Regions from separate parts of the Streptomyces sp. NPDC097107 genome, predicted to be linked through region 1. Evidence: riboswitches for the same ligand, from Rfam matches in the RefSeq annotation. Region 1 holds a riboswitch; the other holds the start of a gene.
The links. Region 1 has a riboswitch for glycine ahead of gcvT (glycine cleavage system aminomethyltransferase GcvT). Riboswitches for the same ligand answer to the same signal wherever they lie in the genome.
Positions count from the first base shown of each region.

Region 2: linked by a shared signal. The riboswitch ahead of gcvP (aminomethyl-transferring glycine dehydrogenase) and the one ahead of gcvT (glycine cleavage system aminomethyltransferase GcvT) in region 1 are both predicted to bind glycine.

Region 1 covers NZ_JBIWEF010000015.1:121,066-135,331, forward strand. The annotation lists gene ACIQ1J_RS30520 (ABC transporter permease) at 1-241, opposite strand, end outside; gene ACIQ1J_RS30525 (ABC transporter substrate-binding protein) at 350-2,146, opposite strand; gene ACIQ1J_RS30530 (ABC transporter permease) at 2,217-3,224, opposite strand; gene ACIQ1J_RS30535 (enhanced serine sensitivity protein SseB C-terminal domain-containing protein) at 3,539-4,336, opposite strand; gene ACIQ1J_RS30540 (enhanced serine sensitivity protein SseB) at 4,619-5,386, opposite strand; gene ACIQ1J_RS30545 (AAA family ATPase) at 5,465-6,133, opposite strand; glycine riboswitch at 6,313-6,406, shown strand; gene gcvT (glycine cleavage system aminomethyltransferase GcvT) at 6,564-7,697, shown strand; gene gcvH (glycine cleavage system protein GcvH) at 7,834-8,211, shown strand; gene glyA (serine hydroxymethyltransferase) at 8,226-9,488, shown strand; gene ACIQ1J_RS30565 (L-serine ammonia-lyase) at 9,587-10,954, shown strand; gene ACIQ1J_RS30570 (hypothetical protein) at 11,247-11,780, shown strand; gene ACIQ1J_RS30575 (hypothetical protein) at 12,110-12,301, opposite strand; gene ACIQ1J_RS30580 (hypothetical protein) at 12,525-13,613, shown strand; gene ACIQ1J_RS30585 (hypothetical protein) at 13,621-14,022, shown strand; gene ACIQ1J_RS30590 (hypothetical protein) at 14,027-14,266, shown strand, end outside.
Region 2 covers NZ_JBIWEF010000006.1:6,364-20,629, reverse strand. The annotation lists gene kdpB (potassium-transporting ATPase subunit KdpB) at 1-511, opposite strand, end outside; gene kdpA (potassium-transporting ATPase subunit KdpA) at 511-2,172, opposite strand; gene kdpF (K(+)-transporting ATPase subunit F) at 2,181-2,270, opposite strand; gene ACIQ1J_RS15445 (molybdopterin-binding protein) at 2,567-2,962, shown strand; gene modA (molybdate ABC transporter substrate-binding protein) at 3,167-4,003, shown strand; gene modB (molybdate ABC transporter permease subunit) at 4,000-4,809, shown strand; gene ACIQ1J_RS15430 (ABC transporter ATP-binding protein) at 4,881-5,948, shown strand; gene ACIQ1J_RS15425 (molybdopterin-binding protein) at 5,975-6,394, shown strand; gene gcvP (aminomethyl-transferring glycine dehydrogenase) at 6,461-9,346, opposite strand; glycine riboswitch at 9,524-9,619, opposite strand; gene ACIQ1J_RS15415 (PRC-barrel domain-containing protein) at 9,770-10,147, shown strand; gene ACIQ1J_RS15410 (DNA polymerase IV) at 10,193-11,644, opposite strand; gene ACIQ1J_RS15405 (MerR family transcriptional regulator) at 11,714-12,397, opposite strand; gene ACIQ1J_RS15400 (bifunctional nuclease family protein) at 12,591-13,064, opposite strand; gene ACIQ1J_RS15395 (MerR family transcriptional regulator) at 13,147-13,884, opposite strand; gene ACIQ1J_RS15390 (FHA domain-containing protein) at 13,927-14,266, opposite strand, start outside.

The sequences.
Region 1 (14,266 bases):
TGCGGCCCGCGAAGATGCCCTTGAAGAACTCCCAGGCCTGGACGAAGACCGGGTCGCTCAGACCCAGCTTCTGTCGCACCCCCTCGACGGCGGCGGGGTCCGCCTGCTTGCCCACGAAGCTCAGGGCGACGTCGACGCCGGCCCACTTGGGGACGAGGAAGAAGATGCCGAAGACCACCAGGATGATGACCACCAGCATCACTGCGGCGGCGAACAGCCGCCTGATGAGATAAGCGAGCACGGGTTGCGGCCCGCTGCGGATCGCGGGCCGCCGGAGGTCTTCCGGCGGCCCGCGGTCACGCCGCGCCGGCCTTCACCTGCCTTTCGTGCCGTACGGCGGGTGTACCGGTTACTTCGAGGACTTCAGACCGAGGTTGACGAAGTCGTACATACCGCTGTAGCCGTCGGTGGTGTACACGTTCGCCAGTCGGCTGGAGCGCCAGTTGATGAACTTCTCGAAGACGAAGGGCAGGTAGTACGCGCCCTCCATCACCTTGTGGTTGATCTCCGTGGCGATCTTGGTCTTGCCGGCGTCGTCCAGCTGCGTGAGGTAGTCCGCGAACAGACCGTCGATCTTCTTGTCGTCGATCATCGCGAAGTTGTTGTTCGCGCTGTCGAGGATGTAGCTGCTGTGCCACAGCGGCAGACCGTAGCCCTGGACGGACGGGAAGTCCGGGCCCCAGCCCATGATGATGATGCCGTAGCCCTTCTTCTGCACGTTCGAGGGGCTGCCGACGGTGCTGGCGTACTGGGCGCCGTCGTACTGGTCGATCTCGACGTCGATGCCGACCTTCTTCAGCGACGCCTGGAGCGACTCGGCGGTGGCCACCTCGACCGGCTTGTTGTTGCGGACGGCGATGGTGGTCTTGAAGCCGTTCGGCTCGCCGCAGGCCTTCAGCTCTTCCTTGGCCTTCTCGACGTTGCCCTTCTTGTTCGCACCGGCCATCTCGTACGGGTCGTACTTCTGACCCTCGGAGCCCGGGACGGACGGCGGCAGCATGTTGGTGCCGATGTCGCCACCGGCGACCGGGCCGCCGCGCGCGGTCTGCAGCGAGACGTGGTCGGCCCCGTAGAGCACGGCCTTGCGGCAGTGGATGTTGTCGAACGGCTTCACGTTCTGCGGGAACGAGGCGTACCGGATGTAACCCGAGACCGGGTTGTCCAGGTTGCCCTTGTGCTCCTTCAGGGCGGTGGTGCGGCCCTGCGGGGACATACCGGTCTGGGCCAGGTCGATGTCGTAGTCGCCGGCGAGCAGGCGGGCGTCCAGGTCGTTGGCGTTGGAGAAGAACTTGATCGTGATCTTGTCCGGGTACGCCTTGCGGACCGGGTCCGAATCCTGCTTCCACTCGGTGTTGCGGACCAGGGTCAGGTCCTTGCCGGGGTTGTAGGACTCGAACTTGTACGGGCCCGAGGAGAACGGGCGCAGACCGTACTTCGACTTGGTGTCCTTGTCCTGGCGGACCGGGGACGCCGAGGTCAGCGCGAGCATCTCCTCGAAGTCGGAGTTGGCCTTCGGCAGTTTGAAGACGATGGTCTTGTCGTCCGGCGTCTCGATCGCCTTCAGGCCGAGCTTGTCCTTGGACTTGTCCTTGTACGGGCCCTGGTACTCGCCCTTGGGGTCGAGGACGTCCTTCAGGTAGACCGGGCCGCCGGACAGCACGTCCTGCGCCCAGACGCGCTCGATGCCGTACTTGACGTCCTTGGAGGTGATCGGCTTGCCGTCCTCCCAGGTGACGCCGTCACGCAGGGTGTACGTGTAGGTTTTGCCGTCGTCCGAGACCTTGGCGAGCCCGCTGGCGAGGTCCGGCGTGACCTCGGCACCCGCCGAGCCCGGCTCCGTCTTGTTCGTGACGAGCTGGCGGCTGTAGTAGCGGGAGAAGTTCCACATGAAGCCGTAGTAGCCGCGCGTGGTGTCCCACGAGTCGGCGTCCTGCGTGCTGGCGAACTTCAGCGTTCCGCCCTTCTTGGCCTCGGAGGCCTGAAGGACCTTGTTGTTGGCCGCGTCGAAGCCGGCGGCGCCGTTCTTCGAACCGCCGTTGCTGTCGTCGCCGCCGCCGCCGCACGCCGCGGTGGTCAGCAGCGCGGCGACCACTGCGGCAGCGGCCAAAGCCTGCTTGCGCCGCCCTGAGGTGCGTTGGGTAGTCACGATCTCGGATCCTCCGGATTAGATGAGAGACCCCGTGCAGGTGCCACGGGTCGCTTGCCGGTACGGCAGGTCAGCGGGAGCCCTTCGGGTCCAGCGCGTCGCGCACGCCGTCCCCGAAGAGGTTGAAGGCAAGAACGGTGATGAAGATCGCCACACCCGGGATCACCATGTACATGGGATCCGACTTGTAGTAGTCGATCGCGCTCGAAAGCATCTGTCCCCAGGACGAGGTGGGCGGCTTGACGCCCACGCCCAGGAAGCTGAGTGCCGCCTCGGTCAGGATGTTGGTGGGGATCATCATCGTGGTGTAGACGATGATCGGCGCCACCAGGTTGGGCAGCAGTTCCTTGAACAGGATGTAGAACCGTCCGGCTCCCAGGGACCGGGCCGCCTCGACGTACTCCCGTTCACGCATCGAGAGTGTCTGGCCGCGGACCACGCGACCGATGTAGGGCCAGCCGAAGAAGCCGATGACCAGGATCATCATGAGCAGACGCACGCCCGTGCCGCTCAGCCCCAGCATGTCGTCGGGCATGACGGAGACCAGCGCGATGATGAACAGCAGCTGCGGGAAGGCCAGCAGACCGTCCATGACCCGGCTGATGAGGGCGTCGACCCAGCCGCCGAAGAAGCCGGCCAGGACACCCAGAACGGTGCCGATGACCACGGCGACGAGCGCGGACAGGAAGCCCACGAGCAGCGAGATCCGGGCGCCGTGGACGATACGGGCGAAGACGTCGCGGCCGTTGACCGGCTCGACACCGAGCCAGTGCTCGCCGCTGATGCCGCCCAGCGACCCCGTGGGGGTGCCGAACAGCGGGTCGATCGCATCCTCGTTGAACGAGTTGGGATCCTGCCCGTAGAGGGAGGTGATCGCCGGCGCGAGCACCGCGATCACGATGAGAACGAGCACCACGATGCCGCCCGTCAGGGCCAGCTTGTCCCGTTTCAGTCGCTCCCAGGCGATCCGGCCCAGGGAACGCCCCTGTACCGCCTTGGCGTCGGCGCCGGCAACCGCCGCTTCCTCGGCCGCACTCGGGGCCGCTTCCGCGGTCGGCTCGTGCAATGGTGCCGTCATCTGGCAGGGACCCCTCTCAACCGGCGGTAGCCGGCCCGCACTTGCCGCTGTAGCGGCGTGATCAGTCCGTCGTACACAGGGGCGAACAGCCACCCCTTGTTGCGGGAGTCTTCAACGCTTTGGCGATCAGTAGCCAGACTTGACGGGGAATGGATGCGCAACCGTGATGCTGTTTGAGGTGTTCCGTTATCCGGACACTGGGTAACGAGGGCCGGACGCGGACGAGTTGGGACATCGCGGACAGGGCGGTGTCTTACGCCCTCGTCTACGCGCGAAGATGTCCGCCCACGGTGGCGGGACGGGCCCTGCGACGGTCAGTACCGGCCCCCGGCCGGAGGGTATCCGTACCCGCCCGCGGGCGCCTGGGCCGGGGCGGCCACATGGGCCTCGCGGTCGTAGAAGGGGCGGGCGTGGGCGCGCAGCCACATGGCGACCGGGTCGTGGGTGTCGGTCATCGCCACCGTCGACACCGGCAGCCCGTCCGGCACCGCGCCGACGGACTGCTGCATCATCCCGCGCACCGCGTCGACGGCCGGCGGCGAGGTGTCGTACACGTCGAGACCGATGGCGAGATAGGGCGCGCCCAGCGCCGGCTGCACCCAGGCGCGGCGAAGCGCGCGGACCGCCGGGGTACGGTGTGCGTTCTGCGCGAGCAGGGCGTAGAACTGCGGGACCTCGATGGCCGGTTCGGACAGGCGCAGCGGTCCGGCGGGCTGCCGGTCCAGGCCGGAGGCGATGCGGCGCAGATCCAGCCAGGGGATACCGACGCCGCCGCCGGGGGCGTGCGGGTTGAGCCAGAGACCGTAGTGGTCCGGGTAGAGGGCGCGGGCCACCTCCAGGCCGTCGACCACCTCGTACGACCGGTTCCAGCCGCTGGCCGACAGCTCCTGGGCGGAGGTGACGCAGGGCGCGTAGCCGAAGCCTTCGACCTCCATGTTTCCGTACTGGGCGTCCGGGGAGCCGGCCTGGCCGTGCCAGAGCAGCATCCAGACCTGGCCGGAGGTGGGGGTGGCGAGGGCACGCAGCAGGGCCTCGTAGGCGTCGTAGCGCCCGGGCGTCACCTGGCGCAGCATGTGCTCGACCTGTCCGGTCGCGGTGCCGCTGGCGCTCACGTGTATCGCCCCTTCGAGAAGTTCCCGGTTAGGGAACCAGCTTAAGGCTCCGCCGGGTGGGGGGCGCCTATGAGCTCGGGGGGCGGTGTCCGTGGGCGGGTGCGGGTTCGCCGTGGCTTCGGGTGCGGGTTCGCCGTGGCTTCGGGTGCGGGTTCGCCGTGGCTTCGGGTGCGGGTTCGCCGTGGCTTCGGGTGCGGGTTCGCCGTGGCTTGCCGCGCCCGCGCGGCGGAGCCGCGGATGTCATGGCCCCGCGCCCCTTACCGGCGCTGGCCGCACCGGCGTTCACAGGTTCCGGTCGTAGAACGGGCGGACGTTCGCCCGCATCCAGTCGCAGACCGGGTCCTGGGCTGCTTCCAGGAGGACCAGGTTGACCTGGGTCTTCAGGGGGGCCTTGGTCAAGGCACGGCCCAGGGCGTCCAGGGGAAGGGCGCGGGCGTCGTCCTCCCAGTGGGTGAGTTCGACGCCGACGAACATGACGGGGTCGGCCGTCTCGACGGCGGCCAGGCAGCGGCGGGCGGTGCGCACGACGCCGACGGCGGCGAACTCGGCGGAGGCCGCGGCCAGGAAGTCCACCGGGTCGTCCTGCCAGTCCGGCTCGAAGAGGCGGACCCGGCCGCCGGACGCGGGTCCGTCCAGCGGGGTGCGGCCGGCCCGGCACAGCTCGGCCACGGCCGGCGGCGGCAGCGGGATGCCGACCATGCCGTCCGGATTCACGGCGATGCCGACCTGCGGGGGCAGGCCGCGGGCGAACTCCGCGGCGGGGGCGATGGTGTGCGCCATCTGCGCGCCGGCGGCCTGGCGGAGCTGCTCCTCCGAGCTGAACACCGGCACGTAGGCCTGGCCCTCGATCTCCAGCGAGGGGAGGTCGAGGGGGCCGCTGTTCGGGCCGCCCCCGTTCGGCAGGGGTATCCACAGGAAGCTGCGGCCGAGCACCTCCACGATCCGGCCGCCGGCGCCCGGCACGCCGAGGGAGGCGGACAGCACCTCCTCCAGCTCGTTGCCGGGCCACCCGCCGTGCGGGTGGGGGTGCGCCTGTGCCGGGAAGTCCATCTGCCTGCCTACCGCCTGCCTGTACCGCTGCTGTGGCTGAAAAGGCTAACCCGTTCGGCCCCGCCGCCCTACGGTGCGTCACCCCGTGAACCCGATTCGGCGGAGGGTGTCGGCCGCCGCCCGGTCCAGGAGGATCGCCGAGGTGCAGCCGGCGGGCAGGGTGCCCTCGGTCACCGCGCGCAGCAGGCGGGTGCTGGCCGTGCGGTGGCGCAGGAACGCGTACCGCGACACGCCCCGGCCGCGCTCGCGCTGCCCGGCCAGGGCCTCACCGGCGTCGACGTCGAGCAGCAGCAGGTGCAGGGTGCCGTCACGGCGGCGGGCCTCGCGGGCCAGCCAGCCGCGCACCCAGGCCTGGGTGCCGCAGTCGTGCACGACGACGCCCTCGCCGGAGCGCAGCGCCCTGCGCAGTCCGGCGTAGTGGGCGAGGCGGACGAGGGGGCGGTAGAGCCCGTACGGCAGGAAGCGCGGCATGCGGCGGTCCCAGCGGTCGCGGGTGTCCTGGGAGTCGATGCGCGGTCCGCGCACGGTGCGCTCCATCAGCGTGGACTTGCCGCTGCCGGGCAGGCCGGTGATCACCACGAGGTCCCGGGGCCCGAAGAGCAGGGCGTGCGGGCTGCGGCCGTCCCGGTCCCGCAGGTCGCGGACGACGGGTGCGGGCAGTTCGGCGCACGCCTCCGGTGCCGGGGCGACGGGCTGCTTGGGCAGCGCGAGACCCGAGTTCGTGGCGTACGCCGTGGTCCTGTTCACCGTGATCGTCCTCCCCTGGGGCGGTTCACGAGTCACCATCCCCGTCGAGTGTAAAGAGAAGGTAATGCGCAGGTCTCGCGTTTTCGTGCGCTTACTGCCACAGGCCGGTTACAGATCACGGTCTGCCATGGATCGGCCGGGCGTGCAATGATGGCGGCGCCAACTGCATACCGGCCGTTTGAATCCGCGCGGGAGAGTCCCCGGCCGCGCCGGGGCGCCGAAGGAGCAAGTCCCTCCCTTGAATCTCTCAGGCACCGTTACCGCGCGGGCGAGGCACATCTGAAAAGCGGGCCGCCCCTCGACGGGCTGCCCCACCCAAGGTGCAAGTCCTGGTCGCCGTACTCCGGTGGTCGTGGCGAACCTCTCAGGTTTCGATGACAGATGGGGAGGATCGACCTCGCCACGTCCTGTCCTGGGAGACGACCGACCGATGAGCAGTACAGAACTCCGCCGTACCGCGCTCGATGCCACGCATCGCGCGCTGGGCGCGACGATGACCGACTTCGCCGGCTGGGACATGCCCCTGCGCTACGGCTCCGAGCGCGACGAGCACGTCGCGGTGCGCACCCGGGCCGGGCTCTTCGACCTCTCGCACATGGGTGAGATCACGGTCACCGGTGCACAGGCCGCCGAGCTGCTGAACTTCGCGCTGGTCGGCAACATCGGCAGCGTGAAGCCGGGCCGCGCCCGCTACACCATGATCTGCCGCGAGGACGGCGGCATCCTGGACGACCTGATCGTCTACCGGCTGGGCGAGACCGAGGCCGCCTCTTCTCACTACATGGTGGTCGCCAACGCCTCCAACGCCCAGGTGGTGCTGGACGCGCTGACCGAGCGGGCCGCCGGCTTCGACGCCGAGGTGCGCGACGACCGCGACGCCTACGCGCTGCTCGCCGTTCAGGGCCCCAGGTCCCCGGGCATCCTCGCGTCGCTCACCGACGCCGACCTGGACGGCCTGAAGTACTACGCCGGGCTGCCCGGCACGGTCGCGGGCGTCCCGGCGCTCATCGCGCGCACCGGCTACACCGGCGAGGACGGCTTCGAGCTGTTCGTGCGGCCGGAGCACGCCGTGGAGCTGTGGCAGGCGCTGACCAAGGCGGGCGAGGGCGCCGGGCTGGCCCCGTGCGGTCTGTCCTGCCGGGACACGCTCCGCCTGGAGGCGGGCATGCCGCTGTACGGGCACGAGCTGACGACCGCGCTGACGCCCTTCGACGCCGGGCTCGGCCGGGTGGTGAAGTTCGAGAAGGAGGGCGACTTCGTCGGGCGTGCCGCGCTGACCGAGGCCGCTTCCCGGGCCGAGCAGAACCCGCCCCGCGTCCTGGTCGGTCTGGTCGCCGAGGGCCGCCGGGTCCCGCGCGCCGGGTACCAGGTCGTCGCCGGTAGCGAGGTCGTCGGCGAGGTCACCTCCGGCGCGCCGTCCCCGACGCTGGGCAAGCCGATCGCCATGGCGTACGTCGACCCCGCGCACGCGGCGCCGGGCACCTCGGGTGTCGGCGTGGACATCCGGGGCAGCCACGAACCGTACGAGGTCGTGGCGCTGCCGTTCTACAAGCGCCAGAAGTAGACACTGCACACTGGCACCGGGCGGCGGGGCCCTGTAGTCCCGCGCGCGTCCTCGCTGCTCACCAGCGGTGTCAGCAGTTCCCCTCATCAGCAGCCCCCTTCACCCGCACTCCCTCGCGTACAGGAGAATTTAGGCCATGAGCAACCCCCAGCAGCTGCGCTACAGCAAGGAGCACGAGTGGCTGTCGGGCGCCGAGGACGGCGCCTCGACGGTCGGCATCACGGAGCACGCGGCCAACGCGCTCGGTGACGTGGTCTTCGTCCAGCTCCCCGAGGTCGGCGACTCGGTGACCGCGGGCGAGACCTGCGGCGAACTGGAGTCCACCAAGTCGGTCTCCGACCTGTACTCCCCCGTCTCCGGTGAGATCACCGAGGTCAACGAGGACGTCGTCAACGACCCGTCGCTGGTGAACTCCGCGCCCTTCGAGGGCGGCTGGCTGTTCAAGGTGCGCGTCACGGACGAGCCGGCCGACCTGCTCTCCGCCGACGAGTACACCGCCTTCACCGCCGGCTGAGGAGTCACGACCGCATGTCGCTTCTGAACACACCCCTGCACGAGCTCGACCCCGACGTCGCCGCCGCCGTCGACGCCGAGCTGGACCGCCAGCAGTCCACCCTGGAAATGATCGCCTCCGAGAACTTCGCGCCCGTCGCGGTCATGGAGGCCCAGGGCTCGGTCCTCACCAACAAGTACGCCGAGGGCTACCCCGGCCGCCGCTACTACGGCGGCTGCGAGCACGTCGACGTGGTCGAGCAGATCGCCATCGACCGGGTCAAGGCGCTCTTCGGCGCCGAGCACGCCAACGTGCAGCCGCACTCGGGCGCCCAGGCCAACGCGGCCGCGATGTTCGCGCTGCTCAAGCCCGGCGACACGATCATGGGTCTGAATCTCGCCCACGGCGGGCACCTGACCCACGGCATGAAGATCAACTTCTCCGGCAAGCTCTACAACGTCGTCCCCTACCACGTGGGCGAGGACGGCCAGGTCGACATGGCCGAGGTGGAGCGCCTCGCCAAGGAGACCCGGCCGAAGCTGATCGTGGCCGGCTGGTCGGCGTACCCGCGTCAGCTGGACTTCGCCGCGTTCCGCAAGGTCGCGGACGAGGTCGGCGCGTACCTGATGGTCGACATGGCGCACTTCGCCGGTCTGGTCGCCGCGGGCCTGCACCCGAACCCGGTCCCGCACGCCCACGTGGTGACCACCACGACCCACAAGACCCTCGGCGGCCCCCGCGGTGGTGTGATCCTCTCCACGGCCGAACTCGCCAAGAAGATCAACTCCGCCGTCTTCCCCGGTCAGCAGGGTGGGCCGCTGGAGCACGTGGTGGCCGCCAAGGCCGTCGCCTTCAAGGTCGCCGCGAGCGAGGACTTCAAGGAGCGCCAGGGCCGTACGCTGGAGGGTGCCCGCATCCTGGCCGAGCGCCTGGTGCGGGACGACGCGAAGGCGGCGGGCGTCTCCGTCCTGACCGGCGGCACGGACGTCCACCTGGTCCTGGTGGACCTGCGCGACTCCGAGCTGGACGGACAGCAGGCCGAGGACCGCCTCCACGAGGTCGGCATCACGGTCAACCGCAACGCCGTCCCGAACGACCCGCGTCCGCCGATGGTGACCTCCGGTCTGCGCATCGGTACGCCGGCCCTGGCGACCCGAGGCTTCACGGCCGAGGACTTCGCCGAGGTCGCGGACGTGATCGCCGAGGCGCTGAAGCCGTCCTACGACGCGGAGGCCCTCAAGGCCCGGGTGAAGACCCTGGCCGACAAGCACCCGCTGTACCCGGGTCTGAACAAGTAGCACCCCGCATGTTCGGGGGCGCCGTGCCGGTCACGAGCGGGCACGGCGCCCCACCCCGAAGCACCACCTCTGCACCACCCCCGTTCTGAGGAGTCCCCGTGGCCATCTCGGTCTTCGACCTGTTCTCGATCGGCATCGGCCCGTCGAGCTCGCACACGGTCGGCCCGATGCGCGCGGCCCGCATGTTCGCCCGCCGTCTGCGCAACGAGGAGCTGCTCGGCTCCGTCGCCTCGGTCCGCGCCGAGCTGTACGGCTCGCTCGGCGCCACCGGTCACGGCCACGGCACGCCCAAGGCGGTGCTGCTCGGCCTGGAGGGCGACTCACCGCGCACGGTGGACGTGGAGACGGCGGACGAGCGCGTCGAGACGATCAAGTCCTCGGGCCGCATCCGCCTTCTCGGCGAGCACGAGATCGCCTTCGCCTACGACGACGACATGGTCCTGCACCGCCGCAAGGCCCTCCCCTACCACGCCAACGGCATGACCCTGTGGGCGTACGACGCGGCCGGCGCGGAAGTGCTCTCCAAGACGTACTACTCGGTCGGCGGCGGCTTCGTCGTCGACGAGGACGCGATGGGCGCGGACCGCATCGTGCTCGACGACACGGTGCTGAAGTACCCCTTCCGCACCGGCGACGAGCTGCTGCGCCTGTCCCGGGAGACGGGCCTGTCCATCTCCGCCCTGATGCTGGAGAACGAGCGGTCCTGGCGCGACGAGGACGAGATCCGCGAGGGCCTGCTGGAGATCTGGCGTGTGATGCAGGCGTGCGTCGACCGCGGCATGTCCCGCGAGGGCATCCTGCCGGGCGGCCTCAAGGTCCGCCGCCGCGCCGCCAACACCGCGCGCAAGCTGCGCTCGGAGGGCGACCCGCAGGCCCTGTCCATGGAGTGGATCACCCTCTACGCCATGGCCGTGAACGAGGAGAACGCGGCCGGTGGGCGGGTCGTCACCGCCCCGACGAATGGCGCGGCGGGCATCATCCCGGCGGTCCTGCACTACTACATGAACTTCGTGCCCGGCGCCGACGAGGAGGGCGTGGTCCGTTTCCTCCTTGCCGCGGGTGCGATCGGCATGCTCTTCAAGGAGAACGCCTCCATCTCCGGCGCCGAGGTCGGCTGCCAGGGCGAGGTCGGCTCGGCCTGCTCCATGGCGGCCGGCGCGCTCGCCGAGGTGCTGGGCGGCTCCCCGGAGCAGGTGGAGAACGCCGCCGAGATCGGCATGGAGCACAATCTCGGCCTGACCTGCGACCCGGTCGGCGGCCTCGTCCAGATCCCGTGCATCGAGCGCAACGGCATGGCCGCGGTCAAGGCGGTCACGGCGGCGCGGATGGCGATGCGGGGCGACGGGTCCCACAAGGTGTCCCTCGACAAGGTCATCAAGACCATGAAGGACACCGGCGCGGACATGTCGGTGAAGTACAAGGAGACGGCGCGCGGCGGGCTCGCGGTGAACATCATCGAGTGCTGAGGATTTAAGCCCTGACCAGCGCGTTTATATCTTTCAGCGCTGTCAGGGCCTTCCCTGCTTGCACGGCGGAAAGTCCCTGGATCGGCCCTGGGACAGACGCGAAAGTCCCTGAAAAGTCCCTGGGATATCCCTGCGCAAGCAGCCTTCCGGGGCCCGGGACCAGGGCCCCAATCCCTCGAAGGGACCGGCGAAGCCACCATTCGGCATAACGTTCAAGGCCCTCTCCTTCGCTCCACGCAGCGGGGGAGACGAACGCGGGACGTAAGCTGACGTGATCAGTCAGAGGGGGATCATGGAAGCGCCGAACGTCATCGGAGACTGGCAGGACTATCAGTCCGATGAGTGGGCCGGCCTGCGTGTACGGGTGCACACCCTCACGAGGGGAGTGCCTCCGCAGGGTCGTAGGGACGAGGCGAAGGGGCTGACGTACATCTCGTTCCAGGTGACGTTCGAGAACCACCGTTCCACACATCTCTCCATCGTTTTGTGCGACCATCCCCGCCACATTGACGTCCGTGTGGGACGAGACGGCCACGGCGCCTTCGTGGATGAGTACGGCTCCAGCGACATCCGAGGCTTCAACCTCTACCCGCAACGGCGGGCGACGGCCACCGTCTACGCCACCGCACCCCCCACGCAGTTGCGGCAACTGGACATCCAAATCAGTCCAGAGATCGACGGTGAGCAAGCGTTCGGATACGTCTGGGTCGGCGGACTTGGCATCCACGAGGGCTCAACGGGAAGGAACTCTCGCGCGTCAGCGGCTGATTCCGGCATGGCCCGCGAGGTGGAACGTTTCCTGGAGGAGACGGCTCCCGGTTCCTGAAACCACCATGTGCGACCGGGGGCGCCTGCAGCTCTGACCCTAACCGGGCCAGCACTGTCTTCAGGTTTCGAACCCGAGACCTACGCATGACGAGCACGCTAGTGATCGTGCCGGGCTGTGTCGGCTGGTGTTGCCGAGTACCGTTTTGCCTGATCAGACCACCGGTGCAGGTCCGGCGGGTGCCGGTCCGTGTTGCACTGTCCAAAGGCGTCCCCGCTCCCCGTGCGCTCCCCTGGTGGCTGCTCGTGACCGGCTATGTCCGGTCAGCGACTGGCCCGTGGCTCCGGAACGGTCCTTGTCGCCATCCCACAGACACCTGGCCGGGGAGGTCACAGGGTCCTGGAGAGGGGGAAGTGGCAGTCGAGGATCTTGCGGGCTTCCCGCCGACGGGCGCGGCGGGGGTGGAGCAGGGCGACGCCGACGATGACGATGTAGACGGTGATCCAGATGCACAGGGCGGTGATCAGTGTCCAGGGCAGGGGTCCGGTCGCGGGGAGGAGGTCGGTGAGAGTGGTGAGCATGGTGGTCTCCTGGTCGTTTGCCGGGCCGTGTGCTCCGGCGGTTCCCCTAGATCACCAGGCCCCGTGCGCCTCGCCTGGATGAAGGTGGGAGGGCTCTATGTCCAAAACTGCGTCCCGCTTCCGGCGGTGTGGGTAGGTTCGCGGCATGTCTTCTACGAATGATCCGGTTTCCGCTGATCAGCAGCTCATCGACCAAGCTCTTCGGCACGATTTGGTGGTGTCGGTGAAGCAGCTTGCGCTGTGGCGGCGGGCGGGTTTGTTGCAGGGGCACACGGTGCGGGCGCTGGGCCGGGGGCGCGGGAGTACGTCGGTTCCGAATGATGAGGCGTTCGGCCTGGTCGTGGCGCTCGCCCGGCTGGCACGGAGGGGTGCCCGGCCCTCGCATCTGGCGCTGGCGCTGTTCGGCGAGGGGCATCCAGTGCCGGAGGCGGCCGTACGAAATGCCTTCAAGAAGGCCGTGCGGGGGCACGGGACCGGCCTCGGCGAGGAGGATCCGGAGACCGGGGAGGACGAGGAAGAGTGGGCGGAGCGTGTCGCCGACGAGGTGGTCGCCTCCGGGCAGCGGGTCCGGCTGATTCCCGCGCGGGCGCGGCGGATCGACGAGGGCATCGCCCGGTACATGCGTGACCGTGGGGTGGTGTGGCCTCCCCCGGAGCTGGCCGGCCTGGACCGGAACCCGGAGCCGTCGAGTCCGTCCGGTGGGGAGGTGACGGCCGCGGCGGTGACCACGGTGCTGCGCGGGGGTGCTTCCGTCACGCCGCAGGGGATCGGTGATGTGCTGCGGGCCATGCAGCCGGCGGGGTGGGGTAACCCCGGGGCGTCCCTGGCCGAGTACACAGTCGAGGACGTTCCGGATGCCTCCCAGGAGGTGTTCCTCCCCGACGGCGGGATGAGTACCGTCCCCGACGGGCCTGTTCTCGACACCCTGGTCGGTCTGGCGGTGACAGCGAACCTGAACGATCTGCGGGGCGCCTGGGCGGCGAGCGGGGCGACCCGGGAGTGGGCGCTGGACCTGTGCGGCCGGGTCGAGACGGAGCTGGCGGCCAACGAGCTGGGCAATGCGGCCTTCGAGTGGCTGATGGGCAGGACCTTCGTGTCGGGGATGGTACTGATGGCCGAGGTGGGCGATCAGCACTGGTCCCCGTCGGACCGGGCGAGGGACTCCCTGATGCTGCTGCTGATGCGGCAGGCGCTCCGCGATCTCGACGAGAAGGTGCCGGGCTGCCAGTGGGAGCTGCTCGAGTCCCCCGGGATCATGCCGGGCTCGCTGGTGCCTTTCCTCCGGCCGCAGCACGTCTCAGAGATCCGGTAGGACGATCATGGACCAGGGCACTCGTGAGACCGTGGTGGTAGCTGTGGCCGAGATGGCGGTGCTGCGTGCTCTGCAAGTCGCTGGCCGCCGGCTGCTCGCGCGGCGGAGCCGGGCGGTACGGGGCTCTCTGCAGGCCGTCCCTCCGTGGGAGCTGCATGTCCATGTGCCGGTTGGCGATACCGATCTGGATCTTCTCCTGCGGGACGCGTGGGTCATCCCTGAAGCCGTCGGCCTGCCCTCGATGATGATCGAGAGACTGGATCAGCATGTTCGGATTCTGCTCGCTGCCGGGCTCGGGTACCGCCGGGGCGACTTGATCAAGACGGTGTCTCGTCTTCCGCTGCAACAGTTTGAACTGCCCTGGAACGCGCACGCTGGGACGGATGAGACTCATGCCCCGGGCGGGTGATCCCGTGGAGCTGAGGACGGCAAGCGTCCTCTGGCATTGCACCGGTGAGACCGTCGAACCGTATGACCATTGCCCTCGGTGTGATGACTTCCATGATGTACGGGCTGATCGCAACGGCCGCTACGACTTCATGTGCGGCAGTGACCGGGCGGTCGAGGTCACACTGGTGACCAGCAGCGTGGCCCAGCAGAACCTGAGCGCCTGGGAGCCGTACCTCACCCAGCGGGCGGTACCCGAGCTGGAT
Region 2 (14,266 bases), on a different contig from region 1:
CGACGTCGCCGTCGCCCGGTATGACGTCTCCGGCCTCGCAGACCACCAGGTCGCCGACGGCCAGCACGGTGCCGGGGACCGTGCTCCCGTCCACCCGGCGGGCGACCGTGCCGGTCCTGGCCCGGCGCAGTGTGTCGGCCTGGGCCTTGCCCCGGCCCTCCGCGACGGCCTCCGCCAGGTTGGCGAAGAGCACGGTCAGCCAGAGCCAGGCGCTGATGGTCCAGCCGAACCAGTCCCCGGGGTCCGTGAAGGAGAAGGCGGTGGTCAGCACCGAGCCGATCCACACCACGAACATCACGGGCGACTTGACCATCACCCTCGGATCGAGCTTGCGGAACGCCTCGGGCAGCGACGCGACCAGTTGCGCGGGTTGGAAGATCCCTCCGCCGACGCGCCCCTCGGCGGGCGGGCGGCCGGTGGGTACGTCGCTGTGCGGCGCCCGGTTCCCGGTGGCGGCGGTGGAAGTGGCTGTGGACATGGAGTCCTCGTGCTTCTGTGTACGAGCGGTCATCACGCCAGCCCTTCGGCCAGCGGGCCAAGGGCCAGCACCGGGAAGTAGGTGAGACCGACGATGATCAGGATCGCGCCCACCAGCAGGCCGGTGAACATCGGCTTCTCGGTGCGCAGGGTGCCCGCGGTCGCCGGCACCGGCTGCTGCCCGGCCAGCGAGCCGGCCAGCGCCAGGACGAACACCATCGGCAGGAAACGGCCGAGCAGCATCGCGAGCCCGGTCGTGCTGTTGAACCAGTCGGTGTTCGCGTTCAGGCCGGCGAAGGCCGAGCCGTTGTTGTTCGCGGCGGAGGTGAAGGCGTACAGCACCTCGGAGAAGCCGTGGGCGCCCTGGTTGAGCATCGAGTTCGGCGGCGTCGGCAGGGCCATGGACAGCGAGGTGAACACCAGTACCAGCGCCGGGGTGATCAGGATGTAGACCGCCGCCAGCTTGATCTCGCGGGGGCCGATCTTCTTGCCGAGGTACTCCGGTGTGCGCCCGACCATGAGCCCCGCGATGAACACGGCGATGATCGCCATGATCAGCATGCCGTGGAGACCGGAGCCGACACCGCCGGGCGCGATCTCGCCCAGCATCATGCCCAGCATGGTGATGCCGCCGCCGAATCCGGTGTACGACGAGTGGAAGGAGTCGACGGCACCGGTGGAGGTGAGCGTCGTGGTCACCGCGAAGATCGACGAGCCGCCGACCCCGAAGCGCAGCTCCTTGCCCTCCAGCGCGCCGCCGGCCGCCTGGAGCGCGGGCCCCTGGTGGGCGAACTCGGTCCACATCATGAGGGCGACGAAGCCGACCCAGATGGTGGCCATGGTCGCGAGGATCGCGTAGCCCTGACGCACCGAGCCGGCCATGACGCCGAAGGTCCGGGTCAGGGAGACCGGGATGAGCAGGATCAGGAAGATCTCGAACAGGTTGGTGAACGGCGTCGGGTTCTCGAAGGGGTGGGCGCTGTTGGCGTTGAAGTAGCCGCCGCCGTTGGTGCCCAGCTCCTTGATGACCTCCTGCGAGGCGACGGCGCCGCCGTTCCACTGCTGCGGGCCGCCCAGGAACTGACCGACCTCGTGGATGCCGGAGAAGTTCTGGATGACTCCGCAGGCGACCAGCACGAGCGCGCCGAGGACGGCCAGTGGCACCAGCACGCGGGTGACCCCGCGCACCAGGTCCGACCAGAAGTTGCCCAGCTCCCCGGTGCGAGCGCGGGCGAAGCCCCGCACGAGGGCGACGGCCACGGCCATGCCGACCGCCGCGGAGACGAAGTTCTGCACGGCGAGACCGGCGGTCTGCACGACGTGCCCCATCGTCTGTTCGCCGGAGTACGACTGCCAGTTGGTGTTGGCCACGAACGACGCGGCGGTGTTGAAGGCCTGCGCCGGCTCCACCGAGTCGAAGCCGAGCGAGCCCGGCAGGACACCTTGGACGCGCTGGAGCAGGTAGAGGAAGAGGACACCGGCGAAGGAGAAGGCGAGCACGCCGCGCAGGTACGCGGTCCAGCGCATCTCCGTGTCCGGGTCGGCACCGATGCCCTTGTAGATCCACTTCTCGACCCGCAGGTGCTCGGGGGCGGAGTAGACCCGGGCCATGTGGTTGCCCAGTGGAGCGTGCACGACAGCCAGTGCGCCGATGAGGGCGAGCAGCTGGAGCACGCCGGCGGTTACGGGACCCATGGAATCTCTCAGAACCTCTCCGGGAAGATCAGGGCGAGGACGAGATAGCCCAGCAGGGCGACGGCCACGAGCAGGCCGACGATGTTCTCGGCGGTCACAGCTTCGTCACCCCCTTGGCGACGAGAGCCACCAGCGCGAAGACCGCGATCGTGGTGACGACGAAGGCCAGATCGGCCATCGTGAGCTCCTGGAATGGGGTTCGGTTGCGACTAGGACGCTTCGAGCAAACCCCTGCCACGACCGGAAACGACCCCCGTTGACGGGTCCCATACGGTGGCCTGTGCCCCTTTGACGGATCTCTTACGAGGATGTCGTGGGTGATCACGGCGCGGTCGAGGTCGAGGGCCGGCCCCGCGTCACCCGCACTTCCTCCCGGCGCCCTATCGTGACCGGCATGCAGTCCTACACGATCGGCCAGGCGGCGCGGCTGCTCGGCGTCAGTCCGGACACCGCCCGCCGCTGGGCCGACGCGGGCCGGATCACCACCCACCGCGACGAGGGCGGGCGGCGGCTCGTCGACGGGCGCGACCTGGCCGCGTTCTCGGTCGACCTGGCCCGGTCCGGCGGCGCCGACGAGGAGACGCCGTACACCTCGGTCCGCAACGCCTTCCCCGGCATCGTGACCGCGATCAAGCTCGGCGACGTGGCGGCCCAGGTCGAGATCCAGGCCGGCCCGCACCGGCTCGTCTCCCTGCTGACCCGGGAAGCGGTCGAGGAACTCGGCCTGGAGGTCGGCATGGAGGCCACCGCCCGCGTGAAGTCGACGAACGTCCATGTCGACAGGGTTTGACCCGCCGCCACCGTCGGTCGGTGTGAACGCACATGCCAGGCAATTCTCAGTACTGGCTGGCTCATGCGATGCGACAGCAGACTTACCCCTCGCAGATGCGGAAGTATGATCGACGCAGCGGAGAGCCCGCCGTGCGCCCGGTCGCCCAGCCCGGCCGCGGAGCCCGTCGGACTCCCGCCCCAGACACCGAGGGAGTGGCCCGTGATGACCCGTTCCGTGTGCAGGACCCGCCGCAGCCGCCGGAACCTGCGAGTGAGCGGTGCGGGAGCCGCCGCGCTGCTGGCCCTGAGCGCGTGCTCGTCGTCCTCCGGCTCGGATGCGGACTCGGACTCCGCCGGTTCCTCGTCGTCCTCCTCGGCGAAGGTCTCCGGCCAGGTCACCGTCTTCGCCGCCGCCTCACTCAAGGAGAGCTTCACGACGCTCGGGGAGCGGTTCGAGAAGCAGCACCCGGGCACCGAGGTCACCTTCAGCTTCGCCGGCAGCGACACCCTCGCCGCCAGCGTCACCGGCGGCGCCCCGGCGGACGTGTTCGCCTCCGCCAGCCCCGGAACGATGGCCACCGTCACCGAGGCCGGGGCCACCGACGGCGCCCCGTCCACCTTCGTGCGCAACCAGCTGGAGATCGCCACCCTCCCGGGCAATCCCGACAGGATCTCGTCCTTGAAGGACCTCACGGGCTCCGGGCTCAAGGTCGTGCTGTGCGACAAGTCGGTGCCGTGCGGCGCCGCGGCACAGAAGGCGCTGGAGGCCGGCGGCCTCCGGCTCGCCCCGGTCTCGTACGAGCAGGACGTCAAGGCCGCCCTGACCAAGGTCGAGCTGAAGGAGGCCGACGCCGCCGTCGTCTACCAGACCGACGTGAAGGCGGCCGGTGGCAAGGTGACCGGCGTGGACTTCCCCGAGTCGGCCAAGGCCGTCAACGACTACCCGGTCGCGCTCCTCAAGGAGGCTCCCAACGCCGACGCGGGCGCGGCCTTCATCAAGCTGGTGAAGTCCGCCGAGGGGCAGCGGGTGCTGACCGCGGCCGGGTTCCGCACGCCATGAGGAAACCCGACGTACCCAGGACCCGCGCCCGCATGGTGCCGGTCCCCCTGCTGGTACCCGCCCTCGTCGGCCTGGCGTTCCTGCTGCTGCCCCTGATCGCCCTGCTGGTGCGGGCACCGTGGCGCGACCTGCCCGGCCAGCTGGCCAGTCCGGAGGTGTGGCAGGCCCTGCGGCTGTCGCTGCTGTGCGCCACGTCGGCGACCGCGTTGAGCCTGGTCGTCGGCGTGCCGCTGGCCTGGCTGCTGGCGCGCACGGAGTTCCCCGGCCGCGGCTTCGTCCGCGCGCTGGTGACGCTGCCGCTCGTGCTCCCCCCGGTGGTGGGCGGTGTGGCGCTCCTGCTGGCGTTCGGGCGCAACGGCGTCATCGGGCAGTGGCTGGACGCGTGGTTCGGGATCACGCTGCCGTTCACGACGACGGGTGTCATCCTCGCGGAGACGTTCGTGGCGATGCCGTTCCTGGTCATCAGCGTGGAGGGCACCCTGCGCGCGGCCGACCCGCGCTTCGAGGAGGCCGCCACGACGCTGGGCGCCTCCCGCTTCACCGCGTTCCGCCGGGTCACGCTGCCGCTGATCGCGCCGGGCATCGCGGCGGGCGCCGTCCTGGCCTGGGCGCGGGCGCTGGGCGAGTTCGGGGCGACGATCACGTTCGCGGGCAACTTCCCGGGCCGGACCCAGACCATGCCGCTGGCGGTCTATCTCGCCCTGCAGAACGACCCGGCGGCGGCGATCGCGCTCAGCCTGGTGCTGCTGGCCGTCTCCATCGCCGTACTGGCCGGTCTCCGGGACCGCTGGATGAGGGCGTCATGACCGGCCTGGACGAGGCGTCCGACCGTCCGGACGAGGACGACATGACCCACCCCGACGGACCGACCACCGCCATGGACCCCGCCGACGGCCACGCGCCCGACGGCGGCCTCGACGCCCGGCTCGTCGTGGACCGCGGGACCTTCCACCTGGACGTCGCCCTGTCCGCCGCGCCCGGCGACGTCGTCGCCCTGCTGGGCCCCAACGGCGCCGGCAAGACCACCGCCCTGCGCGCGCTCGCCGGCCTGGTCCCGCTCGCCGACGGCCACCTGCGCCTCGACGGTGTCGCCCTGGACCGTACGCCGCCCGAGTCCCGCCCGGTCGGCGTGGTCTTCCAGGACTACCTCCTCTTCCCGCATCTCACCGCGCTCGACAACGTCGCGTTCGGTCCGCGCTGCCGGGGCGCGAGCAAGGCCGAGTCCCGGGCGCGGGCCGCCGCGTGGCTCGACCGCATGGGCCTCACCGACCACGCGGGCGCCAAGCCGCGCCGCCTCTCCGGCGGTCAGGCCCAGCGCGTCGCACTCGCCCGCGCCCTGGCCACCAACCCCCGGCTGCTGCTCCTGGACGAGCCCCTCGCGGCGCTGGACGCCCGCACACGGCTGGAGGTGCGGGCGCAGCTCCGCCGCCATCTCGCCGAGTTCGAGGCCGTGGCCGTACTGGTCACGCACGATCCCCTGGACGCCATGGTGCTGGCCGACCGGCTGGTGGTGGTCGAGAACGGCAGGGTCGTCCAGGAGGGCGGCCCCGCCGACATCGCCCGCCGGCCGCGCACGGACTACATCGCGCAGTTGGTCGGCCTGAACCTCTACCGCGGGCGGGCCGACGGCCACACGGTCCGCCTCGACGCCGGTCCCGCCATCACCACCACCGAGGACCTCTCCGGTCCGGTCTTCGTGGCGTTCCCGCCGGGCGCCGTGACGCTGTACGCGGAGCGCCCCACGGGCTCCAGCGCCCGGAACCTGTGGCACTGCGAGGTCGCCGGCCTGGAGACCCACGGCGACCAGATCCGCGTGGACCTCACCGGTGGACTCCCGCTCGCCGCCGACCTCACCACGGTCGCGGCGGCCGAGCTCGGCCTCCACCCGGGCGCACCGGTGTGGGCGGCGGTCAAGGCGACGCAGACACACGCGTACCCGGCATGACGCCCCGACCGGGCTACGGTGCCCTCATGAGCCTGAGCATCCGCAACCAGCTCCCCGGCACCGTCACGGCCGTCACCCCGGGCGAGGCCATGGCGACGGTCAGGGTCCGCCTCTCGGGCGGCCAGGACCTCACGGCGGCGATCACCCGGGAGGCCGCCGACGACCTCTCCCTCACCGCCGGGACCGAGGTCCGCGCCCTGGTGAAGTCCACGGAGGTGTCGGTGGCGACCGGCCGCGTCGAGGGCCTGTCCATCCGCAACCGGCTGCCCGGCACGGTCACCGCCCTCACCACCGGCGGCGCCATGGCCTCCGTCCGGGTCGCGGTCGAGGGCGCCGAACTGACCGCCGCGATCACCCGGGAGGCCGCCGACGACCTGGGGCTGTCCGTCGGCGTTCCCGTCGTCGCGCTGGTCAAGTCGACGGAGGTGTCGCTGGCCACCGCGTGACACACGGTGAGAGGCTCCGCGCAAGGCCGTCCCGGGCCTGCGCGGAGCCTCTCCCGCACCGGCGGCTCAGTCCTCGTAGGCGTCCAGCGGCGGGCAGGAGCAGACCAGGTTCCGGTCACCGAAGGCCTGGTCGACGCGGCGCACCGGCGGCCAGTACTTCTCGGCGGCGGACACCCCGGCCGGGAAGACGGCCTCCTCGCGCGTGTACCCGTGGTCCCACTCACCGCCCAGCGCACCGGCGGTGTGCGGCGCGCCCCGCAGCGGGTTGTCGTCCGCGGACCAGGCGCCGGAACCGACCTTCTCGATCTCCGCGCGGATGGCGATCATCGCCTCGCAGAACCGGTCCAGCTCGGCCAGGTCCTCGGACTCGGTCGGCTCGATCATCAGCGTGCCGGCCACCGGGAACGACATCGTCGGCGCGTGGAAGCCGTAGTCGATCAGCCGCTTGGCGACGTCGTCGACGCTCACGCCGGTCGTCTTGGTCAGCGGGCGCAGGTCGATGATGCACTCGTGCGCGACCAGCCCGCCGGGGCCGTTGTACAGCACCGGGAAGTGCGGCTCCAGGCGCTTGGCGATGTAGTTGGCGGAGAGCACCGCCACCTGCGTGGCGCGCTTGAGGCCCTCGCCGCCCATCAGCCGGACGTACGACCACGAGATCGGCAGGATGCCCGCCGAGCCCCACGGCGCCGCCGAGATCGGGCCGACGCCCGTCTGCGGACCGGCCGCCGGCTGCATCGGGTGGTTGGGCAGGTACGGCGCCAGGTGCGACCGTACGGCCACGGGGCCGACGCCGGGACCGCCGCCGCCGTGCGGGATGCAGAAGGTCTTGTGCAGGTTCAGGTGCGATACGTCGCCGCCGAAGTGACCGGGCTTGGCGAGGCCCACCAGGGCGTTGAGGTTGGCGCCGTCCACGTAGACCTGACCGCCGGCGTCGTGCACCCGAGCGCAGATGTCGGCGACGTGCTCCTCGAAGACGCCGTGCGTGGAGGGGTAGGTGATCATCAGCACGGACAGCTCGTCGCGGTGCTTCTCGATCTTGGCGCGCAGGTCCTCGACGTCGATCTCGCCGTCCTCGGCGGTCTTGACGACGACGACCTTCATGCCGGCCATGACGGCGCTCGCGGCGTTGGTGCCGTGCGCGGAGGACGGGATGAGGCAGACGGTGCGCTGGTCGTCGCCGTTGGCGCGGTGGTAGGCGCGTACGGCGAGCAGACCGGCGAACTCGCCCTGCGACCCGGCGTTCGGCTGGAGTGACACCTTGTCGTACCCGGTGACCTCGGCGAGCCGCTCCTCCAGCTCACGGATGAGCGTGAGGTAGCCCTGCGCCTGCTCGGCGGGGGCGAAGGGGTGCAGCTGCCCGAACTCGGACCAGGTGACCGGCTCCATCTCGGTGGTCGCGTTGAGCTTCATGGTGCAGGAGCCCAGCGGGATCATGCCCCGGTCGAGCGCGTAGTCGCGGTCGGCGAGGCGGCGCAGGTAACGCAGCATCGCGGTCTCGGACCGGTGCTGGTGGAAGACCGGGTGGGTCAGGAAGTCGTCGCCGCGCAGCAGCGCCTCGGGGAGCGTCTCCTCCGTCGCCGCATCCAGCGCCTCGATGTCGCCCTCGACGCCGAAGGCGTTCCACACGCCGCCGACCTGGGCGCGCGTGGTGGTCTCGTCGCAGGCGAACGACAGGTGGTCGGCGTCGACGAGCCGCAGGTTGATGCCGTTCTCGCGGGCGGCGTGGACGATCGCGTCGGCCCGGCCGGGCACCCGCGCGGTGACCGTGTCGAAGTAGGCGCCGTGCACGACCTCGACGCCACCGGCCGAGAGGCCCGCGGCGGTGATCGAGGCGTACCGGTGGGTGCGGCGCGCGATGGCTCGCAGCCCCTCGGGCCCGTGGTACACGGCGTACATGCCGGCCATCACGGCGAGCAGCACCTGCGCGGTGCAGATGTTGCTGGTGGCCTTCTCGCGGCGGATGTGCTGCTCGCGGGTCTGCAGGGCGAGGCGGTAGGCCTTGTTGCCGTCGGCGTCCACGGAGACGCCGACCAGGCGACCGGGCAGGCTGCGGGCGAACTTCTCGCGCACCGCCATGTAACCGGCGTGCGGCCCGCCGAAGCCCATCGGCACACCGAAGCGCTGCGTCGTGCCGATGGCGATGTCCGCGCCCAGCTCGCCGGGCGAGGTGAGCAGCGTCAGGGCGAGCAGGTCGGCGGCGACGGTGACCAGGGCGCCGAGCTCGTGCGCCCGGTCGATCACCGGCTTGATGTCGCGTACGGCACCGGAGGCGCCGGGGTACTGGATCAGGACGCCGTTGATCTCCCGCTCGGCGACCTCGGCCGGGATGCCCTCGCTCAGGTCGGCGACGACGACCTCGACACCGGTCGGCTCCGCGCGGGTCCGGATCACGGCGATGGTCTGCGGCAGGGCGTCCGCGTCGACCAGGAACAGGCCCTTCTTGTTCTTGCCCATGCGCCGGGAGAGCGCCATGGCCTCGGCGGCCGCGGTGCCCTCGTCGAGCAGCGAGGCGCCGGAGGTGGGCAGGCCGGTCAGCTCGGCGACCATCGTCTGGAAGTTCAGCAGGGCCTCGAGACGGCCCTGGGAGATCTCCGGCTGGTACGGCGTGTACGCGGTGTACCAGGCCGGGTTCTCCATGACGTTGCGCAGGATGACCGGCGGGGTGAAGGTGCCGTAGTAGCCGAGGCCGATCATGGAGTCGAGGACCTGGTTGCGGTCGGCCAGGGAGCGCAGCTCGGCCAGCACCTCGGCCTCGGACCGCGCGCCGGGCAGGTCCAGCGCGTCTGCGTTCTTGATCACATCCGGCACCGCGGCGGCCGTCAGCTCGTCGAGCGAACCGTAACCGACCTGCGCGAGCATCTTGGCCCGTGCCTCGTGATCGGGGCCGATGTGGCGCTGCTCGAACGGCATTGCCTGTTCGAGCTCGGAGAGCGGGGTGCGATGGGCGGTCATTGCGGAGGCCTCCTGGTCTGACGACCTTCGAGGGGCACCACGGCGCGGGTACCCGTACGGCCTCCCCCTCTGTCATCTCAACCTGAGAGCTTCACCGGGTGGGCCCGAGGGCGCTCCCGGCTTTCACCGTCGGTGAGAGCGGAAGCCGTCGACACCCGCCCTGCTTTCCAGAGTGACCTCGTCCGCGCGGTACGTGAGCCTGAGAGATTCCGGGGAGGATTTGCTCCTTCGGCGCCTCCGATGGTGTCCGGAGGACTCTCCCGCGCGGGGTCAGCAGCCGTTTGCCAGCGTACCAGCGAGGCCGACGCACGAACCTTCGAGTGGCCGACCGGCCATATGTGCTCTTTTGTAGTACTACGGATGATTTCGGCGGCTGGTGGATCGGCTGGTGCGCGACCCCAGTGCGACCAAGTGGAGGGCCCCGTGCGTACCGACATCGACCCGCGCAACCTGATCGGCCGCAAGGCGTTCGACCGCAACGGCACCCGGATCGGTACCGTCGACGAGGTCTATCTCGACGACGCCACCGGCGTCCCCGAGTGGGCGGCCATACGCACCGGCCTGTTCAGCCGGGACGCCTTCGTTCCCCTGGAGCCGAGCGAGTTGTCCGACGGCACCTTGCGCGTGCCCTTCGACCGGGCCCTGATCAAGGAGGCCCCCGACTTCGGCGTCGGCCGCCACCTCTCGCCGGAACAGGAACTCCAGCTCTACCACCACTACGGTCTCGACGTCGCCGCTCCGCCCCCGCTCCCCGACCACGACTTCGGCAAGCTGGCCGGCCAGGGCAAAGAAGAGGGCTGACGCCGCCGGCTTCCTGCGGCCTGATCCGCCGGACGAGGCGAGGTCCTAGCCGGGAGCCAGGCGCGCCGACCCCGCCGGGCCGGTCTCCGCGTCGGTCTCCCCGCCGAGGTCCGGGGCGGCCTCCGTGGTCGTCGGCCCGCCCTCCCCGGGTCTTCGCGGCACGGCCGGGACCAGTGGCAGCGGTTCCGCCGGCGCCAGATCCGGATCGTCCACCGGGAAGGTCCGCACCCGGCCGGTCTCCGAGTACGGCGTCTCGAACCGCACGGTCACCCGCCCCAGCCCGCTGCCCTGCACCCACCCGTGTCCGTACTCCACGTGCCGCACGTCGTGCCCCGACGGCCACCGGCGCTCGGGGGCGGGGGTCGGCCGGTCCTCCTGGACGGACTCGGCGTCGGGCTCCTCGGCGACTTCGTCGGCCCGCTCCCCCGCAGCCTGTGCGAACAGGTCCTCCTGCGTGTAGTCGGCGAGCCCGCTGACGCCGACCCCGAGCAGCCGCACGCCGCCGGTGGTGTCCACGGAGTCCAACAGGCGGGCCGCGGCCTCCCGCACCACCCCCGGGTCGTCCGTGGGGCCACGCAGCGTCTCGGAGCGCGTCAGTGTGGAGAAGTCGTACCTGCGCACCTTGAGCACGATGGTCCGCCCGGACAGCCCGGAACCGCGCAGCCGCCGCACGCACCGATCGGCCAGCCGCCCCACCTCCACACCGACCCGCACCCGGTCGTGGATGTCCACGTCATAGGTGTCCTCGACCGACACCGACTTGGTCTCCCGCTCGGCCACCACGGGTCGCTCGTCGAGGGCCAGGGCCATGGCGTACAGGGCGTGCCCGTGCGCCTTGCCCAGCAGCCGTACGAGCTCGTCCTCGCCGGCCTCGGCGATGTCGCCGACCGTGGTGATCCCGGCCCGCCGCAGATGGTCTCCCGTGGCCGGCCCCACGCCGGGCAGCGTCCGCACGGTCATCGGCTCCAGCTTGGCCCGTTCCGTCCCCGGCGGGATCAGGACCAGCCCGTCGGGTTTGGCCTCCTCCGAGGCGATCTTGGCGAGCATCTTGGAGGCGGCCAGCCCCACGGAACCGGTGAGGCCGGTGACGGCGCGGATGTCCGTACGCAGTTTGGTGCCGGCCAGCCGCGCCGACGCCGCGTCCCAGGCCACCCCGCCGGCCTCCAGGTCCACGAAGGCCTCATCCAGGCTCAGTGGCTCCACCAGCGGCGACAGCCCGCGCAGCAGCCGCATCACCTGCTCGCTGATCGACCGGTAGAGCTCGAAGCGCGGGACCAGGTACGCGGCGTTGGGTGCCAGCCGCCGGGCCTGGCCCATGGGCATCGCCGAGTGGACGCCGAAGACCCGCGCCTCGTACGAGCAGGTGGCGACCACACCGCGCGGTCCGAGGCCGCCCACCACGACGGCCTTCCCGCGCAGGCTCGGCTTGGAGGCCTGCTCCACCGAGGCGAAGAAGGCGTCCATGTCGAGATGCAGGATCGTGGGCGCGGCTCTCACATCTCCGATGCTGCCCTACGCCACTGACAATGTCCCGGCCCAGCAGGGGGGTGCCGAGTTCGGCGGTGTTCAGACGGCCCGGTTGCGCCGCCGCGCCAGCTCGTCCGCCGGATTGTGTCCGACCAGGGTCTCCCCCGTGTCGATCCGCTCCCCGTGCAGCTGCGACAGCGCGCTCTCCACGTCCCGCCAGACCACGCCGACGGCGATCCCGAAGATGCCCTGACCGCCCTGGAGCAGGGCGTGCACCTCGTCGGGCGAGGTGCACTCGTAGACCGTGGCCCCGTCACTCATCAGCGTCATCCGCTCCAGGTCGCGAAAGCCGCGCTCCCGGAGATGCTGGACGGCGGTGCGGATGTTCTGCAGTGACACCCCGGTGTCGAGGAAGCGCTTGACGATCTTCAGCACGACCACGTCGCGGAAGCTGTACAGACGCTGCGTCCCGGAACCGTGCGCGGGTCTCACACTGGGCTCGACCAGGCCCGTACGAGCCCAGTAGTCGAGCTGCCGGTAGGTGATACCGGCGGCCGCGCAGGCCGTCGGCCCGCGGTAGCCGATCTGCTCGGACGTCATGGACGTCGCCCCTCCGCTGCTCGGGACGGCAGCCGGTCGCTGCGGAACAGGGTCGGCCGCCACACCGTGCTGGGGATGCCCCCCGCCGGCGCGGAGCCGAGAGCTCGGGGGAGGGTACGGACCGCTTGCCCCAAGGCTCTGCCCGGGGCCACCCCCAGCCGTACCGTCGCCGCTGATTCTCACGCCGACCTCCGTCCTTGACCTGCCTCCTCGACGGTAGGCAGTCACCAAGGGTGCGTCAACGATCGCCACACTCGGCACGCCGAGTGATAATCACCCTACGAGTGGTTTCGCGTACCCGGCCGCGGGGAAAGGCTGGCCGAATGTGCCCGGTCAAGGGCCGTACGGCACCCTGGACCGCTCCGGTCCGCGCGCCTCACTGGTTACTGGTCCCGAAGTCCTCCGGCGAGATCTGGTCGAGGAACTCGCGGAACTTCTCCACCTCGTCCTCCTGCTCGTCCGGGATGGCGATGCCGGCGTCGTCGAGCACCGTGTCGCTGCCGTAGATCGGCGTTCCGGTGCGCAGGGCCAGCGCTATGGCGTCGGACGGCCGGGCACTCACCTCGACACCGCTCGCGAAGACCAGCTCGGCGTAGAAGACCCCGTCACGCAGGTCCGTGATGCGTACTTCCGTGAGCTCCTGGCCGACGGCTTCCAGCACGTCCTTGAAGAGGTCGTGGGTCAGCGGCCGTGCGGGAGCCATGCCCTGCTGGGCGAAGGCGATCGCCGTCGCCTCCCCCGGCCCGATCCAGATGGGGAGGTAACGGTCGCCCCCCACCTCGCGCAGCAGCACGATCGGTTGGTTGGAGGGCATCTCGACCCGGACACCTACGACATCGAGCTCGTTCACACAGCAACCCTAGGCCGTGCCCGGGACATTTGGGTAGTCGGGCCGGGGTCGGGGTGGGCGTTCGGGGCTCCGGGCGCCCGTTTCAGGGCAGCCGCACGCCGAGGGCGGTCTGCACCAGCGCCGCGTGCAGCTTCACCGCCAGCCCCGCCAGCTCCTTGGTGCGCGCTTCCGCGTGTGCCCTGGTCTGGGGGTTGCGGTGTCGCTTCAGCGGCGCCACCACCTGGTCAACGAGCCCGGCCTCCCGGTCGGCGGCGGCCTTCATCACCCGCAGGTGCCGCGGCTCGATACCGAACCGTCCCAGCTCCACCACCAGTGAGGCCACGGTGACCGCCTCGGCGTCGTACGCCCCGTCGGGCAGCGGAGCGAGGAGCCCGTAAGACTCCCACTCCTTCAGTTCCTGGTCGCCGATCCGGGCCGCGGCGAGCAGCTCGTCCCGCCCGATCCGGGCCGCCGTGGGCCCCTCGGAGGGCTCCGGTACGGTCTCCCCGTCCCGCTGCCGGCCCAGAGTCGGCAACGGCACGGCCTCGCCGCGTTCGATCGCGTCCAGGTGCTCGCGGATCACCTTCAGCGGCAGATAGTGGTCCCGCTGCATGCGCAGCACCTGGCCGAGGCGCTCGACGTCGTGTGCGCTGAACTTGCGGTACCCGGCCGGGGTCCGCCGCGGCTCGACGAGGCCTTCCGACTCCAGAAAGCGGATCTTGGAGATGGTGACGTCGGGGAACTCGTCACGCAGCGCGTTCAGCACGGCGCCGATGCTCATCAGCCCACTGTCCGTGGCGGCGGTGCCGTGCCCGGCACCGCCGCTCGGTGTTTGAAGCATGGACCTTCCCTGGAGGTTCCCCGGGCGGTGCCCGGGGGCAGGTCAGTAACCCCGCTGGCTCGCGTGGAAGACCAGCCGGTACTTGCCGATCTGCACCTCGTCGCCGTTCGACAGCGCGACCTGGTCGATGCGCTCGCGGTTGACGTACGTGCCGTTCAGACTGCCGACATCGGCCACCGTGAACGACCCGTCCGGACTGCGGCGGAACTCCACGTGCCGACGCGAGACCGTCACGTCGTCCAGGAAGATGTCGCTCTGCGGATGACGCCCGGCGGTGGTCAGCTCACCGTCCAGCAGGAAGCGGCTTCCGGAGTTCGGACCGCGGCGCACGACCAGGAGCGCCGAGCCGAGCGGCAGCGCGTCGACCGCCGCCTGCGCCTCG